Regions from separate parts of the Streptomyces sp. 6N223 genome, predicted to be linked through region 3. Evidence: riboswitches for the same ligand, from Rfam matches in the RefSeq annotation. Region 3 holds a riboswitch; each other region holds the start of a gene.

Region 1 (4,415 bases), on a different contig from region 3:
CTTCGGGTCGCGGCCGGCGGATCGCCTCTCGCGGCGGATCTGCACGAACGTCCTGGTTACCGTCGACTCCCCGGACGCCGCCCGCGCGACCACGTACTTCGCGACCTACCGGGTCGACGGCTGGGCGGAGGGCACGCTGGTGCCGCCCCGGCTGCCGGCGAACGTCGGGCACTACGAGGACACGTTCCGGAGGGCCGACGGCGCCTGGCTGCTGGCGAGGCGGACACTGGTGCTGGCGTTCGGCGGGGCGACCGAGCGGCTCACCCCGGAGGGGTCTTCAGATGCTGCTTGAGCACCGGGGGAAGCGGCCCGTCGTTCCTGAGTCGGCGTACGTGGCGCCGTCCGCCGTGCTGTGCGGGGCCGTCGTGCTGGGGGAACGGGCGCGGGTTCTGCACGGGGCCGTGCTCACCGCCGAGGACGGGGAGGTGCGGACGGGCGCGGACGTGGTGGTGATGGAGAACGCCCTGGTGCGGGGGCGGGCCGCTCATCCGGCCGTGGTGGGGGACGCGGTGCTGATCGGGCCGCACGCGCACGTCAACGGGGCGGTGGTCGAGGACGAGGTGTTCGTGGCGACGGGGGTGTCGATCTTCCCGGGGGCGGTGGCCGGCGCGGGCTCGGAGCTGCGGATCAACAGCGTGGTGCACGTGAACTCGCGGCTGGCGCCCGGGGCGGTCGTGCCGATCGGGTGGGTGGCGGTGGGGGACCCGGCCGAGGTCTTCTCCCCCGACAGGCACGAGGAGATCTGGGAGCGGCAGCGGGGGATGGACTTTCCCGGGACGGTGTACGGGGTGCCGCGGGGGACGTCGATGCGCGCGATCATGGCGCGGCAGGCCGAGTTCTACGCGGCGCATCGGGACGACCGGCCGATGGAGGACGGCTGAGCTTGCTGAGCTTGCTGACCTTGCTGAGCTTGGCCCGGACGGCGGCGGCGTCGGGGTGGGCGAGGTCGGTGAGGATGGTGAGGGCGTCCCGCCAGGCGTGGTGGGCGGCGCGGGGGTCGCCGACGGCGGCGTGGGTGTCGCCCAGCCGGTTGAGGATGACCGCCTCCATACGGCGGGTGCCGATCTCGCGGCTGAGCTTCAGGCCGCGCGCGTATCGTCTCCGCGTCTCTCCGGCGCACACCAGGCTAGAGGAGTCCTAGAGGAGTCGATGTCGGTGAGGGCCCGCCGCCGGGCGTTGAGGCACAAGCGGTCGGCATCTCCTGCGTTCCGGCCGATTGTGCCTACCCCCGTCGCTCGGCGCGGAGCCTCACACGCCACGAGTGTGACGCAGCGGCGCTGCCGAATCGATGCAGCGACGATGTAGGGACGATGAACAGATGGCGGGACATGTGGAGGCCGACGGCCCCGGCGTCGGGGGGAGTCACCAGGGCCGTCGGCGTCTTGGCGGTGGGGGGACGCGCGCGCGGGGAGCGGGAGCGGGTCAGATGGTGAGGCCCTTGTCGCGCAGCCAGGCGAGGGGGTCGACGGGGTCGCCGCCGCCCGGGCGGACCTCGACGTGGAGGTGGGGACCGCTGGAGTTGCCGGTGGAGCCGACGTTGCCGATGACGTCCTCGGTGACGACCTCCTGGCCGACGCTGACGTTCATCGAGGACAGGTGGCAGTACCAGACCTCGGTGCCGTCCTCCAGCTCGACGATGATGCGGTAGCCGTAGTCGCCCGCCCAGGCGGCCTCGGCGACGACGCCGGTGTGGATGTTCTTGACGGGGGTGCCGGTGGGGGAGGCGAAGTCCTGGCCGGTGTGGGTGGAGGACCAGTAGGAGCCGGACTCGCCGAAGCTGGAGGTGAGGGTGTAGTCGGAGAGCGGGATGGTGTAGCTCTCGCGGAGCCGGCGCAGCCGCTCCTCCTCCTCGCGGCGCTGGCGTTCCAGCTCCTCCTGGCGCTGGCGTTCCAGCTCGGCCTGGCGCTCGGCCTCGGCCTGGGCGGCGGCTTCCTGTGCGGCGGCCGCCTCGGCCTCGGCAATGGCGGCCTCGCGGGCCTCGGCGTCGGCGTTGGTCTCCTGCTGGTCGGCCTGCTGGAGGATGCGGGCTCGCAACGCCTCGCCCGCGTCGGTCTGGCCCGCCTCGACGTCGGCCTCGGTGATGCCGGCGGTGGTGAAGGGCGCCTGCGCCACCATCTCGGCGTGGGTGTCGGGCGTGGAGTCGGAGCCGGAGCCGGAGCCCTGGCCGGGGACGATGCCGTTGATCAGCGGGATGCTGTCCTGGATGGCCCTGACCCGGTCGGCGGCGCCGTCGAGGCCGGGGACGGCGGCGCCGTCCTCGTTGGCCGTGGCCATGCCGCCGGCGCCGACCGCCGCTATGACGCCGACGCCGAGGACGGCGCGGCTGCGGGCGATGGTGCCGCCGCGGCTGCGGGTGACGCGGTGGCGGCCGCGTATGGGGGGGAGGTCGTCGTCGCCGCCCGGGTTCCACTCGCCGGTGGCGGTGGGGGCGAGGCTCGCCGGGGCGTCGAACGCCGCGAGGTCGGTGAGCTGGTCGTGCGGGTGGAGACCGTCGAGACCGTCGAGGCGGCCGAGCCCGTCGAAGCCGTCGAAGCCGTCGCCGGGAGGAGGGCCGGCGTCGGGGCCGGGGCCGTAGGGGTCGTCCGAGCCCGGGCCGGTGGAGCCGTACGCCTCGTGCGGGCCGTACGCCTCGTGCGGGGCGAACGAGCCGTGCGGGCCGTAGGGGTCGTGGGGTTCGGGTATGCCGGGCGTGGCCACCGTGGCGGTGTGGGGGTCGGCGTAGGCGGTGGCCGTTCCGTGCCCGCCGTACGTGACGTGTGTGCCATGGGGGTCTTCGCTGGAGCCCGCATAGGCGTACGGATGGGGATCCGTGTCCGCGGGGGCGGCATACCGGTTCGACGCCACGGAGGCGCTCTCCTTTCCTTCCTTCGCCTACCGGGTTAGCTGACGGGTTCGGAGCAGGAAGGTCTCCTACGAGCGGCAGGCGGCGGTGGCTGCCAGCTGCCCGATTCACCCCGGATGATGGTTCCCCGGTTCCTTTGGTGCAGTTGTGACGCACGCGCCAGATTCGGCGACGGAGCACGGTGCCGTCCTTGCGACGACAGTGACGACCGCGCTGCGTTATCGAACGTTAATAGACGGGCTCGCCAGATTCCAAGGGCCTACGCGAAATAAAACCCTGTCTTGGCCAGGACTTTCAGCCCACAAGCCCTGCAAACCGGGCATAACTTCAGAGGAAATGTAGTCCGCTTCGCGCCGGACTGATACCTGATCGAGCGTCAGTTGTTATGGAGCGGCGCGCACTCGCTACTCCTAGTCACCTCCCCGCCTCGCGGATACCGTGGTTCCCATGGCCGCCGATTTCTCGTCTCCCTTCCTGACCGTCATGACCACCACTGACAGCGAGGAGGTTGCCGAACGTCTCGCCCGCGGCGCGGTACAGGCTCGGCTGGCCGCGTGCGCGCAGATCGACGGGCCGATCCGGAGCGTGTACCGGTGGCAGGGCGCCATCGAGAGCGAGCCGGAGTGGCGGGTGCTGTACAAGACGACGGCCGCCCGGTACGAGGCGCTGGAGGCACACATCAGGAGCGAGCACGGCTACGCCACGCCGGAGATCATCGCGACGGGGGTGGTCCGGGGCAGCGCGGACTATCTGGCGTGGCTGGAGGAGGAGACGCGCGAGGCCGACGTGGACTGAGCGGCGTTGTCAGTGGCGTGCGGCACGATGAACGGCATGAGCAACGACACACGCCCCATGCTCACCATCACCACCGTCAACATCAGCGCGCCCGACCCTCCCGCCCTCGCCCGCTTCTACCACCGGCTGCTCGGGTACGAGATCGCCGTCGAGGAGCCGGGCTGGGTGCTGCTGCGGGATCCGCGGGGCGGGATGGCGCTGGCCTGCCAGAGCGAGTCGGACTACGCCCGGCCGGCGTGGCCCGCGAGTCCGGGCGAACAGCAGATGATGATGCACCTGGAGATACGGGTCGAGGACCTGGACGTGGCCGTCGCCCACGCCACCGCGTGCGGGGCCACGCTCGCCGCGAGCCAGCCGCAGGACGACGTGCGGGTCTGCCTCGACCCGGCGGGGCACCCGTTCTGCCTGTGGGTCGAGGGCTGAGGCCGTCGAGGCGTCCTCCCCCAGGCCACGGGTGGGCACACCACGGGCGTCGCGAGGCGAACGCCCCTTAGGCGAACGCCAGTAGGCGAACGCCCAGTCGTGCGCGGGTCAACGACCCGGCAAGTCCAGCGCCTCCCGCCAGCCCGCGCCCTCGGCGAGGAGAGAATTGCCCACAGCCTCACGGCAGTTCCAGGGCGATCCATGGTGAAACGCCCCGGATTCCGGGAAGGGGCCAGGTAGACGAAGCGAACGCCCAGCGAGGGGCAGGGAGGCCCGAATGACGATCAAAGGCATCGACGTATCCGGGTACCAGTCAACCGACTACCCGCTCGACGGCCACGACTTCGTGATAGTC
Region 2 (4,415 bases), on a different contig from region 3:
CACGGCGGCTTCACCACCGGCAACCCGATCCTCGCCGAGGCACTGGACCAGATGGATGCCTGGCTGACCGCGATCCGCGCCGACCGCGCGCCCGGCACGGGCCCGGAGCGGGTGATCCGCAACCGGCCGCCGGACCTGGTCGAGGCGTGCTGGACCCGCGAGGGCGTCAAGATCGTGGAACGCCAGGAGCCGGGTGCCGGCACGACCCGCTGCAACGCCGAGTACCCGGTCTACGGCTCGCCCCGCATGGTCGCGGGCGCGGGGATCGAGAACGACGTGATCGTCTGCCGGCTCGCGCCGGTCGATCCCGGCTCCTACGGCGTCGCGATGACCGAGGAGCAGGAGCGGCGGCTGCGGCGGATCTTCCCCGACGGGGTGTGCGACTGGAGCGCCGACGGGGCCGGCCAGCGGGGCCTGGACGGCACCTGGCTGTTCTTCTGATCCTCTGACGCGCGCGGCGCTCAGGGCCGCCAGCCGGTCCGGGCCGCCCAGGACTCGCCGAGCTCCACCAACAGGTCGACGACCGGGTCCTTGACGTCGGTGTAGGTGTCGAGGTCGGGCACCGCCTCCGCCAGCACCCGCTTGAAGCGGCCGTACGCCGGCGCCAGCTCGGGGTGGGCGCGGAACCAGTCGCGGAACAGCAGCGCGAGGCGTTCGTTCGGCGAGCCGCGCAGCCGCACGTGGAGGTTGACGTTGCCGTCCGGGTGTCCGCGCCGGGACCACAGCCGCTTGGCCCAGCGCGCCGGGTTGTCGTTCCGCCCGGCCGGCACGTGGTCCCGCTCGTAGGGCCAGCGGGTGAGGCCGAGCCCCGCCAGCGGCGCGTCGAACGCCTCGGCCGCCCGGTCCAGGTCGGCGACGCTCACCTGTATGTCGAGCACGTCCTTGGCGGCCATGCCGGGGATGGCGGTGCTGCCGATGTGATCCACGCGCAGCGCGTGCGGCGCCAGCAGCTCCATCAGCTGCGCGCCGATCTCGGCACCCCGCTGGACCCAGGCGGACGAGTAGTCGATGACGACGGCACGGCGCACTTGCGGCGTTTCGGACATTCTGCAACATCCTGGAAAATTAAGAGCCTTGGCCCCGAGGTGGTGACCGAATTCACTTTATGCGCTGAACGCCACCCCTCGCGAATCGCCACCCGCCCGAAACGCCGCCCCCAAGTGCGCGGCGATGCGGGCCCCTTGGCGTTTCCCGGAATTCCTCTGCTTTGCCCGCATTCGCCGCGGGGGATCATGTCCGATCATGGGTGGTCATGCCCCGACAGCTCATGGTTCTTGTCTCGCCGGAAATCCGCGGTTTACGGTGCTGGCCGCGCCGCACCCCGCGGCGGGCCGCCGCCGGACGCCGAATCCTGTCACCGGGGGCGGAGAAGCTGCCATTCCGCGTGACAGGAGCGGGGGACCCACTTTCGCCGTACGCGCACCGCGCACCGTGCAGCGCGCGCCACGGCTTGGGGTGAAGTCACGGCGTCACCGACGCCGCGACCGGGCGACTCCGGCCCGAACCCGACAGCTCACCTCGCAGGCGTAGGAGGAGGAGCACACCTATGTCCGCACGCGGACGACACCGCCGTCAGGGCACCCGCCGCATATCCCGCGTCTCCCTCATACTCACGGTCGGCGGCGCCGGCCTGGCGCTGCCGCTGGTCGGCGCCGGCGTGGCGAACGCCGCCCCGGACGACACGACCTACACCGTCGCCGCCGGCGACACCCTGTCCACGATCGCCAGGGCGCAGGCCGTCGACGGCGGCTGGAAGGCGCTCTACGACGCCAACAGCGACGTCATCGGCTCCAACCCGGACCTCATCCTGCCCGGCCAGGAGCTGACCCTGACCACCACCTCGTCCGCCCCGGCAGAGGACACCGCCGACGCCTCGGCCCCGGCCGAGACCGCCTCCGGCTTCACCGCCCCGGTGCAGGGCCCGCTCGGCACCGCCTACGGCGTCGCGGGCTCGATGTGGTCCTCCGGCTACCACACCGGCGTCGACTTCCCCGTCGCGACCGGCACGCCCGTGGTGTCCATCGGCTCCGGCGAGGTCGTCTCGGCGGGCGACGGCGGCGCGTACGGCAACGAGGTCGTCATCCTGCACCCCGACGGCCACTACAGCCAGTACGCCCACCTCTCCTCCATCTCCGTCGGCGTCGGCCAGCAGGTGGCCTCCGGCGAGCAGATCGGCCTCTCCGGCTCCACCGGCAACGTCACCGGCCCGCACCTGCACTTCGAGGTGCGGACCGGCCCGGAGTACGGCTCCGACATCGACCCGCTGGCCTACCTGCGGGCCAACGGCGTCACCATCTGAGCAACGCCACGCTCCTCAACCCGCGCCGGTATCAGCGGCCCAGCCGCTGGTACCGGCGCAGCGCGAGCGGCGCGAACAGCGCCGTCAGCGCCACCGGCCACGCCACCGCCAGCAGCATCGCGTGGTCCGCCGCCCACGACTCGCCGCCGACCCCCGGGTTGCCGAACAGCTCGCGGATCGCCGCCACCGTCGCCGACAGCGGGTTCCACTCCGAGACGGCCCCGAGCCAGTCCGGCATCAGCTCCGGCGACATGAAGACGTTCGACAGGGCGGTGAAGGGGAACGCCAGCGGGAAGACGACCGCGCCCACCGTCTCGGCGTTGCCGAGCACCAGCCCCAGGTAGATGCCGATCCAGGTCACCGCCACGCGCAGCATCATCAGCAGCGCCACGGCCAGCAGCGCCCGTCCCGCGCCCCGGTGCCACTCCCAGCCCACCAGCAGGCCGCAGACCAGCAGCACCGTCATCTCCGTCAGCGCCCGCAGCAGGTCGGCCGCGGCGCGCCCGGTCAGCAGCGCGGAGCGGGCCACCGGCATGGCGCGGAAGCGGTCCACGACGCCGCGCGAGGCGTCCGTTGCGAGCTGGCCGCCGGTCGCGCCCATGCCGTAGAGCATGGTCATGGCGAAGACGCCCGGCAGCAGGAACTCCCGGTAGCCCCCGCCGCCGTCGGCTCCGCCCGCCACGGACATGCCGTTGCCGAAGACGTAGCCGAAGACCAGCACGAACATGATCGGCAGCGTGAAGTAGAGCGCCGCCTCCTCTGGGGTGCGCACCAGGTGCGCCATGTTGCGGCGGGTCATCACCCAGCCGTCCGCCGTCGCCATCCGCAGCCGCCTCATGCCGCGACCTCCTCCTTCTCCGCGGTGGTGTCGTGTCCGGTCAGCCGCAGGAACGCCTCGTCGAGCGTGGGCCGGCGGGTGCCGATGTCCTCGATCGCCGTCCCGGCGTCGTGCAACGCCCGCACCGCCTCCGTCAGCGCCGCCACCCGGTCGGCCGCCGGGGCGGAGACCCGCCGCGTGTCCGGGTCGGTCAGCGGCGGTACGCCGGTGATCCGGCCGAGGATCGCCGCCACCTCGGCGAGCTCGCGGACGTCCCGGACCACGACCTCGACCCGGTCGCCGCCGATCCGCGCCTTCAGCTCGTCCGGGGTGCCCTCGGCCACCGCCCGGCCCGCGTCGATCACGGACACGCGGTCGGCGAGCTGGTCGGCCTCCTCCAGGTACTGGGTGGTGAGCAGCACCGTGGTGCCCTCCGCGACCAGCGAGCGCACGGCGTCCCACACCTGGTTGCGGGAGCGCGGGTCGAGGCCGGTGGTCGGCTCGTCCAGGAACAGCACGCGGGGCAGCAGGATCATGCTGGCCGCCAGGTCAAGGCGGCGGCGCATGCCGCCCGAGTACTTCCCGGCGGACCGCCCGGCCGCCTCGGTGAGGCCGAACCGCTCCAGCAGCTCCTCCGCCCGCCGCCGGGCCTCGCGCGGGCGCAGCTTGTACAGCCGCCCGAACATCACGAGGTTCTGCCGCCCGCTGAGCTGCTCGTCGACGGCGGCGTACTGTCCCGTCAGCCCGATCCGGGCCCGCACCTCCTCGGGCCGGCGGGCCACGTCGAAGCCGCAGATCTCCGCCCGGCCCTCGTCGTAGCGCAGCAGCGTGGCCAGCGCGCGCACGGCCGTCGTCTTGCCCGCGCCGTTGGGCCCGAGCAGGCCGTGGACCGTGCCCGGCTCGACCGCGAGCCCGAAGCCGTCCAGCGCCTGTGTGTCGTCTCCGTACCGCTTGCGCAGCCCCTCGGCCACGATCGCGTGTTCGGCCATCTCGGTTCTCCCCGCTCATTCCAAAACTGTGTACGTCGTAGACTTAGGTATACACCATACACAGTTCTAGGATGTCGTCAATGACTCAACGGCCCGCACGGCGCGACCCCGAACAGACCCTGGCCCTGCTGTGGCGCACCAAGCAGCCCGGCAGCAGGGGCCCGCGCGGCAGCCTCAGCCTCGACCGGATCGTCCGCACGGCCATCGAGATCGCGGACGCCGAGGGCATCGCCGGGGTCTCCATGCGCAAGGTGGCCGAGCGGCTGGGTGTGACCACGATGTCGCTCTATCGCTATGTCCCCGGCAAGGA
Region 3 (4,415 bases):
CGAGCTGGGCCGCGACGGCGGCGGCGTCGGCGGGGGTCGCGGGTTCCATGGGCTGGTTCGTGGGTCGGTTCACCGTGTGGGGTCTGCCTGGTCTGCCTGGTCTGCCTGGTCTGCCTCGTCCGCCTGCTGGTCCTGCTGGTCCGCCTGGTCGATGCCGTCCCAGAAGTTGTCGTACCAGGGGCGGTCCTCGGCGGCCTCGCTGTCCTGGAGGCGCCGGGTCTCCAGGTCATTGTCCCCGCCCTGGCCGCTGTCCCGGGCGTACGGGCCCTCCGGCAGCAGGTAGCCGATCTCCCCTGGCCGCACGTACTGCAAGTGCTCGCGCGCCTGCCGCTCCACGAACGCAGGATCCTCCCAGCGCGCCTTGATGTCCCGCAGCTCCTCCACCCGCTCCCGCGCCGCGTCCGCCTCGCCGCGCTGCTCGGCGATGTCGGCGCGCTGCGCGATGTACTGCCGCAGCGGATACGCCAGGGCGACGATCAGCCCGCAGACGACGAGCGCCAGCAGCGCCGCCCGCCCGGTGAGCCGGGTACGGCGCGGGGGGCGGCGCAGCCGCCGGTTCTGCGCGCGGTAGACGCGCTCGGCGGCCTGCGAGCCCAGGGCCCGCAGGCGCGTGGTCGTGCTGAAGCGCTCGCGTTCGGCGGCCATGTCACCTCCCGTGGCGCGGCGCGGCGCGGTGGGGCGCCGGGGTGCCGCTCAGCCCTTGAACCTCGGGAACGCCGTGCGGCCGGCGTACACGGCCGCGTCGTCGAGGATCTCCTCGATGCGCATGAGCTGGTTGTACTTGGCCACCCGCTCCGAGCGGGCCGGGGCACCGGTCTTGATCTGGCCGCAGTTGGTGGCGACGGCCAGGTCGGCGATCGTGACGTCCTCGGTCTCGCCGGAGCGGTGGGACATCATGCACGCGAAGCCGTTGTGCTGCGCCAGCTCGACGGCGTCCAGGGTCTCGGTCAGGGAGCCGATCTGGTTCACCTTCACCAGCAGGGCGTTGGCGGCCTTGGAGTCGATGCCGCGCTGGAGCCGCTCGGGGTTGGTGACGAACAGGTCGTCGCCGACGATCTGGAGCCGGTCGCCGAGCTGCGCGGTCAGCGTCTGCCAGCCCTCCCAGTCCTCCTCGCTCAGCGGGTCCTCGATGGACACCAGCGGGTAGGCCTGCGCCAGCTCGGCGTAGTAGGAGGTCATCTCGGCGGCGGTGCGGGAGGTGCCCTCGAAGACGTAGGAGCCGTCCTTGTGGAACTCGGTCGCGGCGACGTCCAGCGCGAGCGCGATGTCCTGGCCCGGCGTGTAGCCCGCCTTCTGGATGGCCTCGACGATCAGGTCGAGCGCCTCGCGGTTGGAGCCGAGGTTCGGCGCGAAGCCGCCCTCGTCGCCCAGGCCGGTGGCCAGCTGCCGCTTCTTCAGCACGGACTTCAGCGTGTGGTAGATCTCCGCGCCCCAGCGCACCGCCTCGGAGAATGACTCGGCGCCGATGGGCGCGATCATGAACTCCTGGATGTCGACGTTGGAGTCCGCGTGGGCGCCGCCGTTGAGGATGTTCATCATCGGCACGGGCAGCAGGTGGGCGTTGGGCCCGCCGAGGTAGCGGAAGAGCGGCAGGTCGCGGGACTCGGCGGCGGCGTGCGCCACGGCGAGGGAGACGCCCAGGATGGCGTTCGCGCCCAGCGCCGACTTGTCGGCGGTGGCGTCGAGGTCCAGCATCGCCTGGTCGATCAGGCGCTGCTCGGTGGCGTCGTAGCCGACGAGCTCCGGGCCGATCTGCTCGCTGACGGCCAGGACCGCCTTCTCCACGCCCTTGCCCTGGTAGCGGCCGGAGTCTCCGTCGCGCAGCTCCAGTGCCTCGAACGCCCCGGTGGAGGCGCCGGAGGGCACGGCGGCGCGGCCTCGGCTGTGGTCGTCGAGGTGGATCTCGACCTCGACCGTCGGATTGCCTCGCGAGTCGAGGATCTCCCGGGCTACGACGACGTCGATGGACGACACGAGGGTCTCCTTACGGGTACGGCTGACGGGTCAGGTGGTCCGGGTGAGAGCCTAACCGGCCCGGGGCCGGGCGTCGGCCCCTACCCGCCAGGTGCACGCCGTTTTTGTTTAATCGCGGAAGAAAACCCGGTGCAGGGCGCGTGAACGCCCCGCACCGGGTCATCCGGGTAATGAAGTGGCCGATCGGCTCAGAGGCTCAGCTCCTGGCCCGGGTAGATCAGGTTGGGGTCGCCGCCGATGACGGACTCGTTGTCGGCGTAGACCTGCTCCCAGGTGGTGCCGTGGGCGGCGGCGATGGACGACAGGGTGTCGCCCGCGGCCACCGTGTAGCCGGAGCCGGACCCGGACGACTGCACCGGGGCCTCCTGCTCCGGCTCGGCCGGGGCCTCGACGGCGCCGGTCCCGGACGGGTCGATCGCGGGAGCCTCGCTGCCGGCGGTCAGGCCGGCCTGGGGACCGCAGACCGGCCAGGCGCCCGGGCCCTGCATGGAGAGCAGCACCTCGGCGGCGGCGATCTGCTGGTCCTTGGTGGCGAGGTCGGCGCGGGCGGCGTACTGCGTGCCGCCGGCCGCCTCCCAGCTCGACTGGGTGAACTGCAGGCCGCCGTAGAAGCCGTTGCCGGTGTTGATCGACCAGTCGCCGCTGGACTCGCACTCCGCGACGGCGTCCCAGGTCTCGACGGAGGCGGCCTCGGCACTGCCGGCGGCCATGAAGGGAATCGCGACCGCGGCCCCGGTGACGCCGGCTGCCGCGACGATGCGGGATGACTTGGACGGACGGCGGTGACGGCCCTTGCCCGTGAACAGCATGACGTTCCTTCTCACCGACGCCTACGAGGTGAGCTGTCGGGTTCGGGCCGGTGAGTGGCCCGGCCGGGACGGGCGGTACGCGGGTGCGTTCCGCCGCCTCGGCTTCACCCCAGCCGCTCGATGGGCTCGAACGGCGTCCACGCGCGTGGCGCGTGGCGGGTCCCCCGCTCCTGCCTGCGGTGGTGGCGCGTTGATAGTTCAGGTGGGCCGGCGGCAGGACTCGGCGTGGCGGCCCGGACGCCCGGCACGGTGCCGGGCGCTCGGGACACTAGACACACCGGAGCTAACGGTTCAAGAACGATCAAGATCATGCGAAAAGGGGGCACTTGACGGTTAGAACTGCCAATCGGCGCAGGTCAGCGGGGATGTGGGCACGGGGGAACTGTCGGACACACCCACCGGAGGACGAGATGATGGTCACACCGGATCGCATGTGAAATCGCTCTGACACCCCTGGAGCTAACGTCCCGTAACGGTCAAGTCCAGCCGCTGGCCCGGGAGTATATGGTCGGGATCGTCGCCAATGACCGTTTTGTTCTCCTGGTAGAGCGCGGCCCAGCCACCCGGCAGCCCGAACGCGGCGGCGATGCCGGAGAGCGTGTCGCCGCGGCCGACGGCGTAGCCGCGCTCCTCGGCGGGATCGGGCGCGCCGCGGTGCCGGCCGCCCGTGCCGTGACGATACGCGCCGGCGCCGTCCTCGGCGGACGGCCCGGCGGTCCCGGCGTCCGGGCCGTCGCCCCCACCGTCGCCCGCGTCGGCGCCTTGACCGGGCCCGGTGCCGGTGCCGTCGGCCCCCGGGCTGGTTCCCGCGTCACCGGCGCCACCGGCGGTCTCACCGGCGTTCTCACCGTCTCCAGAGGCGTCGGCGCCTTCCGGGGGCGTGGCGTCGTCCCCGGCGCCACCGGAGGCATCGGTGCCGCCGCCCTCGGGATCCCCGGCGCCCTCCGCATCACCCGGGGCCTCGGCGTCATCGGCACAACTCCCGGAGTCGGCGCCGCCGGAGGCGTCGGCGCCATCCGTGCCGTCGGCCTCGCCGAGGAGCCCGCTGCCGCCGAGCAGGCCGCTGCCGCCGGAAGCTCCGTCGGTGGTTCCGGTGCCCGCCGCGTCCTCCGCGTCCTGCGTCACGCCGGAGAGTCCGGCGGCGCCTGAGCCGAGGGACGACGAGTCGCCGCCGACGCCGGCCGGGCACTCCTCGGCGCCCGCCTCGCCCGCGCCCCCGGCCTGCCCGCCGCCGGACCCGTCCCGCTCCTCGCGGTACTCCCGCCACAGGCCGGACATCAGGGCGCAGCCCGGCAGGGCCTCGTGCCCCTGGTCGGCCAGCATGCGTTCCGCGACCATGATCTGCTGGTCGCGGCTCGCCAGGTCGGGGCGGGCGGCGAACTCCTGGCCGCCGTACTCCTCCCATATCCGCATCGTGAGCTGGAAGCCGCCGTAGTAGCCGCTGCCGTCGTTCGCGCTCCACAGCCCGCCCGACTCGCACTCGGCCGCCGCGTCCCACGTCTCGTCGCTGACCGCCTGTGCCGAGCCCGAGCCCGTTCCCAGCAGCGGCAGGGCCATGCCCGCGCCGGTCACCCCCGCCGTGAGGAGAAACGCGGGGGCCTGCCTGGGGCGACGGTGACGGCCGGTTCCGGA

Evidence for each region. Region 3 has a riboswitch for cyclic di-AMP ahead of ACTWQH_RS29655 (LysM peptidoglycan-binding domain-containing protein). Riboswitches for the same ligand answer to the same signal wherever they lie in the genome.
Region 1: it holds a riboswitch for cyclic di-AMP, as region 3 does, so the genes downstream of both, ACTWQH_RS27345 (M23 family metallopeptidase) here and ACTWQH_RS29655 (LysM peptidoglycan-binding domain-containing protein) in region 3, are expected to answer to the same signal.
Region 2: it holds a riboswitch for cyclic di-AMP, as region 3 does, so the genes downstream of both, ACTWQH_RS09670 (M23 family metallopeptidase) here and ACTWQH_RS29655 (LysM peptidoglycan-binding domain-containing protein) in region 3, are expected to answer to the same signal.

What each region holds. Positions count from the first base shown of each region.
Region 1 covers NZ_JBQQCA010000059.1:11,573-15,987, reverse strand. Annotated here, with positions in the region: gene ACTWQH_RS27360 (nuclear transport factor 2 family protein) at 1-292, shown strand, start outside; gene ACTWQH_RS27355 (gamma carbonic anhydrase family protein) at 282-881, shown strand; gene ACTWQH_RS27350 (hypothetical protein) at 817-1,122, opposite strand; gene ACTWQH_RS27345 (M23 family metallopeptidase) at 1,423-2,844, opposite strand; cyclic di-AMP (ydaO/yuaA leader) riboswitch at 2,854-3,023, opposite strand; gene cutA (divalent-cation tolerance protein CutA) at 3,290-3,637, shown strand; gene ACTWQH_RS27335 (VOC family protein) at 3,674-4,060, shown strand; gene ACTWQH_RS27330 (glycoside hydrolase family 25 protein) at 4,338-4,415, shown strand, end outside.
Region 2 covers NZ_JBQQCA010000011.1:16,074-20,488, forward strand. Annotated here, with positions in the region: gene ACTWQH_RS09660 (DUF6351 family protein) at 1-441, shown strand, start outside; gene ACTWQH_RS09665 (GrpB family protein) at 462-1,046, opposite strand; cyclic di-AMP (ydaO/yuaA leader) riboswitch at 1,364-1,541, shown strand; gene ACTWQH_RS09670 (M23 family metallopeptidase) at 1,547-2,299, shown strand; gene ACTWQH_RS09675 (ABC transporter permease) at 2,331-3,137, opposite strand; gene ACTWQH_RS09680 (ATP-binding cassette domain-containing protein) at 3,134-4,105, opposite strand; gene ACTWQH_RS09685 (TetR/AcrR family transcriptional regulator) at 4,186-4,415, shown strand, end outside.
Region 3 covers NZ_JBQQCA010000072.1:10,636-15,050, reverse strand. Annotated here, with positions in the region: gene ACTWQH_RS29670 (DUF501 domain-containing protein) at 1-49, opposite strand, end outside; gene ACTWQH_RS29665 (FtsB family cell division protein) at 70-645, opposite strand; gene eno (phosphopyruvate hydratase) at 694-1,974, opposite strand; gene ACTWQH_RS29655 (LysM peptidoglycan-binding domain-containing protein) at 2,163-2,783, opposite strand; cyclic di-AMP (ydaO/yuaA leader) riboswitch at 2,787-2,981, opposite strand; gene ACTWQH_RS29650 (LysM peptidoglycan-binding domain-containing protein) at 3,243-4,415, opposite strand, start outside.